DNA from 2 places in the Cupriavidus sp. TMH.W2 genome. Region 2 is predicted to be linked to the other one. Evidence: predicted binding sites of a transcription regulator. Region 2 holds the regulator's gene; the other holds the start of a gene.

Region 1 (2,957 bases), 720 kb from region 2:
TGCCGGTGCCGGCACCGCTCGCGATCCAGGTGGAGGCCATCCGCGAATGCCTGCGGCAAGGCACCCGCGTGACCTGGGCCAGCCCGGTCTGAGCCGGCCGTCAGGGCTTGCGCGGGGGCAGCGGGATGCGCTCGGTCTCGCCCGGCACGTGCGGGAACTGGTCGCTCTCCCAGCGCTGGGCGGCGGCTTCGATCGCCACCTTGCTGCTGGCCACGAAATTCCAGTAAATAAAGCGGTGCCCGTCGGTCGGGTCGCCGCCCAGCAGCATCACGCGCGACGCCGCCGTGGCCGTCAGCGTCGCGGGCTGGCCCGGGATGAGCACCACCATATGCTCGGCCGGCAGCGGCTCGCCGTCGAGCGCCACCGCGCCGTCGACCGGATAGATGCCGCGCTCGGCATGGGCGGCCGGGATCTCCACGCTGGCGCCCGCGTCCAGTTCAATGGCAACGTAGAGCGTGCGGCTGAAGACCTTGACCGGCGAGGTCTCGCCGAAGGCATCGCCGGCAATCACCACCATGCGCACGCCGGGCCGCTCGATGCGCGGCAGCGTGGCGGCGGGATGGTGGAAGAACGACGGCTCGGCGCCCTCATGCTCCTGCGGCAGCGCCACCCAGGTCTGGATGCCGTGCAGACGGGCGCCCGCGGGGCGCACATGCTCGGGCGAGCGCTCCGAATGCACAATGCCGTGGCCGGCGGTCATCCAGTTGACGTCGCCCGGGCGGATCGCCTGGTCGCTGCCCAGGCTGTCGCGGTGGATGATCTCGCCTTCGAACAGATAGGTGACGGTAGCCAGCCCGATATGCGGATGCGGGCGCACATCCGCACCCTGACCAGGTGGCAGTTGCACCGGGCCCATATGGTCGAAGAAGATAAACGGCCCGACGGTCTGGGTCGCCGCGGCCGGCAACAGCCGGCGCACGGTGAAATCGCCCAGGTCGCGCACATGCGGCTTGAGCAAGTGTTCGATAGCAGACATAACTCCTCCGGTGGAATAAGAGAGGCTTGCAGCACACTGACATGCCAGCGTGACGCCGCTTGGTCGAGTGTAGCCGCTGGTGCAACAACTCATTCCAGCAGCAGCCAGAACCCCCATGCCCCGCGCCGCTCTAATATCCATTACGCCGCACCGCAGGTATCGTTCCCGGCGCTCAATGTGATGAATAGCTATGCCATCAGCAAATGCCATCGACGGGAACTATCGCTGCCATCGAGACTCCAATTAGCACTCACCCGGCCTGAGTGCTAAGATGCGTTGCAGTGCTGCCGACTCCCAGGAGGAGGCACGGCACACCGGCAACCGAACCGCCGGATGCGAAAGGAGCCATTGCGTGAACGCAGTCTTGTCTGCTGATCAAACCCCGACGAACAACCGTCTGCCGACGGCGCCCCGGAACGCGGGCAGCTTTGCGCTGACCTTCCCGGCGACCGTAGGCAACCTCGACAGCTATATCCAGGCTGTCCACCGGATTCCGCTGTTGACCGCGGAGGAAGAGCAACGCCTGGCGCGCGATCTGCGCGACCACGATTCCGTTGATGCGGCCCGCCGCCTGGTGATGTCCCATCTGCGCCTGGTGGTGTCGATCGCCCGCCAGTACCTGGGCTACGGCCTGCCCCACGCCGATCTGATCCAGGAAGGCAATATCGGCCTGATGAAGGCCGTGAAGCGCTTCGATCCCGAACAAGGCGTGCGCCTGGTGTCGTACGCGATGCACTGGATCAAGGCCGAGATCCACGAGTACGTGCTGAAGAACTGGCGCATGGTCAAGGTGGCCACCACCAAGGCCCAGCGCAAGCTGTTCTTCAACCTGCGCAGCCACAAGCAGGGCGCGCACACGTTCACGCCGGAGCAGGTCGAGGCCGTGGCGCGCGAGCTGAACGTCAAGCCCGAAGAAGTGATGGAGATGGAAACCCGCCTGTCGGGCGGGGACCTGGCGCTGGAAGGCCAGGTCGACGACGGCGAGGAAGAATTCGCCCCCATCGCCTATCTGGCGGATAACCACAACGAGCCCACCCGCGTGCTCGAGGCCAAGCGCCAGGACCGCATGCAGGTCGAGGGGCTGGAAGAGGCCCTGGGCAAGCTGGACGAGCGCAGCCGCCGCATCATCGAGGCACGCTGGCTCAATGTCGAGGACGACGGCTCCGGCGGCGCCACGCTGCATGAACTGGCCGACGAGTTCGGCGTGTCGGCCGAGCGCATCCGCCAGATCGAAGCCGCGGCAATGAAGAAGATGAAGGGCGCGCTGCAGGCCTTCGCCTGATCCGCTCCCAGCCATGCAAAAGGCCGGTCCACTGGGCCGGCCTTTTTGTTGCCCGCGACACAGTGGGTGCGACGTTATGCCGCACCCCTTCGCGCCCCCTTATGTCACGACAGCAGCTGTTTCAGGTCGTGGGCAATCGGTTCCGGACCCTGGCCATGGCGGATGAACAGCCGCAGCTTGCCCTCCGGATCGAAGACATAGCTGCCGGCGGAGTGGTCCACCGTGTAGTTGCCGGGCGAGCTGCCCGGCACCTTGGCGTAGAACACCTTGAAGTCCTTGGTCACCTTCTGCAGCGCGGCCTCGTCGGCGGGGCGCAGCCCCACGAAGCGCGCGTCGAAGGCGGGCACGTACTGGGCCAGCAGCGCCTGCGTGTCGCGCTCCGGGTCGACCGTGACGAACAGCACCTGCACACGGTCGGCGTCCGGCCCCAGTTTTTCCATCACGGCCTTCAGTTCGGCCATGGTGGTGGGGCAGACATCCGGGCAGTGGGTGTAGCCGAAGAACATCACCACGGCCTTGCCCTTGTAGTCGGCCAGGGTGCGCACCTTGCCGGTGTGGTCGGTCAGCGAGAAGTCCTTGCCGAAGTCAGCGGCGCCGGTGATATCGACATTGCGGAACGAAGCCTTTTGCTGCCCGCAGGCGGCCACGGCCAGCGCAAGCACGGCCAGCAGGGAGAAGCGGCGGAAGGCGGCGAACAGG
Region 2 (2,957 bases):
CAGCATCGTGGCGTGGAAGGTAGTCGGTCCGATGGGTTCGGGCTGAGGCTTGAGGGGCGGCTCAGAGGCGGTTGTCTTCGGACGGAAACTCGTGCCAGTGCAACTTCTTGCGCAGCGTGGCGTAGTAGTTGTAGCCGACCGGGTGCAGCAAGTTGATGGTCTTGCCCGAGCGCCGCACTACGATGCGGTCGCCCGGCAGCAGCGAGGTCAGCGACTGCATGTCGAAGTTGACGCTGGCATCGCGCGCGCTGGCCACTTCGATGGTGACCTCGGCATCGTGCGGCAGCACGATCGGCCGGTTCGACAGCGCGTGCGGGGCGATCGGCACCAGCACCACGCCCGACAGCGTCGGATGCAGGATCGGGCCGCCGGCGGACAGGGCATAGGCGGTCGAGCCGGTGGCGGTCGACACGATCAGGCCGTCGGACCTCTGGTTGTACATGAAGTTGCCGTCCACCGACACCGCCAGCTCGACCATGCCGGAGATGCCCGAGCGGTTCACCACCACGTCGTTCAGGGCCAGCGCTGAAAAAATGTCCATGTCGTCGCGCACCACGCGCGATTCCAGCAGCAGGCGGGTCTCGGCCTCGTAGCGGCCGTCGAGCATGTCGGGCAGCACCGTATGCGCGTCGTCGAGCGCAATATCGGTCATGAAGCCCAGCCGCCCGTGGTTGACGCCGATCAATGGCACGTTGTGGCCGGCGAGCTGACGGGCGATGCCCAGCAGCGTGCCGTCGCCGCCCAGCACCACGGCCACGTCGGCCTGCCGGCCGATTTCCTCGGCGGACAGGGCAGGGTAGCCGGTCAGCCCGGTGGCCAGCGCGGTCTCGCGCTCGAACACGACATCCTGGCCGTTGCGCAGGATATAGGAGGCGATCTCCTCCAGCGGCCCTTCGATGCCGGCAGTGGAGTACCGGCCCACCAGGGCGACGGTCTTGAATGGAGTGCGCACGGCGCTGGCTTTAGGGGGGGCGGACATGCGGGGATTAGACCATACCGCCGTGACGGTTGTCAGCAGGGGCCGGCAGGTCACCCGGGCCGGGCGCCAGAAGGTCCAAAACTTGCGTAAAATCGGGGCATCATGGATGAACGTTCCAAAACGCTGCTCAAGACCCTGATCGAGCGCTACATCGCCGAAGGCCAGCCGGTCGGCTCCCGCACCCTGTCGAAGTACTCGGGGCTGGACCTGTCGCCGGCGACGATCCGCAATGTGATGTCCGATCTGGAGGAAATGGGTTTCATTTCCAGTCCGCACACCTCCGCCGGCCGGATCCCGACGCCGCGCGGCTACCGGCTGTTCGTCGATTCGATGCTGACGGCCAAGCCGCTCGAGCGCAACGCCGACCTGGCCGAGCTGACCGGCCAGATCCAGGACCAGCTGGGCGGCCAGCAACTGGGGCCGCAGCGCATGATCACGGCGGCCGCGCGCACGCTGTCCAACCTGTCGCACTTTGCCGGGGTGGTGATGACACCGCGCCGCGCGCAGGCATTCCGGCAGATCGAATTCATGCGGCTGTCGGACAAGCGCATCCTGCTGATCATCGTCAGCCCCGAGGGCGACGTGCAAAACCGCATCATCCAGACCGAACTGCCGTACACGCCGGCTCAGCTGATCGAGGCGGCCAACTTCTTCAACTCGCACTATGCCGGCATGAGCTTCGACACAGTGCGCGGCCACCTGCGGGTCGAGCTGCAGGACTTGCGCCGCGACATGTCGCAACTGATGCAGGCCGCGGTCGAGGCCGGCAGCACCGTCGCGGACGAGGACGACGACCACGTCTATATCAGCGGCGAGCGCAAGCTGCTGGAAGTTGACGACCTGGCCTCCAGCATGGACAAGCTGCGGCGCCTCTTCGACGTGTTCGAGCACAAGACCAGCCTGCTGCAGCTGCTGGACGTGTCCAGCCATGCGCAGGGCGTGCAGATCTTTATCGGCGGCGAGAGCCGGCTGGTGCCGATCGAAGACATGGCGGTCATCACCGCCCCGTACGAGGTTGACGGGCAGATCGTCGGCACGCTTGGCGTGATCGGCCCCACGCGCATGGCCTATGAGCGCGTGATTCCTATCGTCGACATCACCGCGCGGCTGCTGTCCAGCGCCCTGAGCCAGAACTAGTGGAAAGACTGGCTGGTCTGACAAGCGGCTCCATTCCTGGCGAGCGCGGCAATCGCCGTTGCGCCGCACCGGTGCCATCCGGGCACCGTGCCAATACGGAAGCGACATGACGTTTTCTCCCGAACCGGCCTACCAGCACGGCCAGGCGCCGCGCACGGCGATCCTGCTGGTCAACCTGGGCACCCCGGACGCCCCCACACCCAAGGCGGTGGGGCGCTACCTGAAGGAATTCCTGTCCGACCCGCGCGTGGTCGAGATCCCGCGCGCGGCCTGGCTGCCGCTGCTGTACGGGGTGATCCTGCCGCTGCGCTCGCGCGCCTCGGCGCTGAAATACGAATCGATCTGGCTGCGCGAGGCCCATATGACGGGTTCGCCGCTGCTGGTCTACAGCGAGCGCCAGGCCCATGCGCTGCAGCGCCTGATGCACCAGCACGGCCACGAAGTGACGGTGGCGTGCGCGATGCGCTACGGCAACCCTTCGATCGCCTCGGTGCTGGAGGCGCTGCGCCACCAGGGCTGCGAGCAGGTGCTGGTGCTGCCGATGTATCCGCAGTACTCGGGCACCACCACGGCCACGGCCTTCGACGAGGTGTTCCGCGTGCTGGGCCAGTGGCGCAACCAGCCCGAACTGCGGCTGGTCAAGCATTTCCATGACCACCCGGCCTATATCTCGGCGCTGCACCAGCAGGTCGGCGCCTACTGGACGCAGCACGGCATGCCGGACTTTGCCCGCGGCGACAAGCTGATCCTGTCGTTCCACGGCGTGCCGCGGCGCACGCTGGAGCTGGGCGACCCCTACCACTGCGAGTGCCTGAAGACCGGCCGCCTGCTGGGCGAGGCG

The links. The regulator HrcA, encoded in region 2, represses chaperone genes, less so after heat shock. The targets are predictions, from matches to a motif close to TTAGCACTCNNNNNNNNNGAGTGCTAA.
Region 1: rpoH (RNA polymerase sigma factor RpoH) is a predicted target of HrcA. The motif match lies at 1,220-1,246, and genes of this name have one in related genera.

Annotation. Positions count from the first base shown of each region.
Region 1 covers NZ_CP193792.1:392,912-395,868, reverse strand. Annotated here, with positions in the region: gene ybiB (DNA-binding protein YbiB) at 1-92, shown strand, start outside; gene ACREYQ_RS01870 (pirin family protein) at 101-976, opposite strand; gene rpoH (RNA polymerase sigma factor RpoH) at 1,329-2,258, shown strand; gene ACREYQ_RS01860 (SCO family protein) at 2,363-2,957, opposite strand, start outside.
Region 2 covers NZ_CP193792.1:1,115,409-1,118,365, forward strand. Annotated here, with positions in the region: gene recN (DNA repair protein RecN) at 1-6, opposite strand, end outside; gene ACREYQ_RS05200 (NAD kinase) at 62-979, opposite strand; gene hrcA (heat-inducible transcriptional repressor HrcA) at 1,082-2,116, shown strand; gene hemH (ferrochelatase) at 2,223-2,957, shown strand, end outside.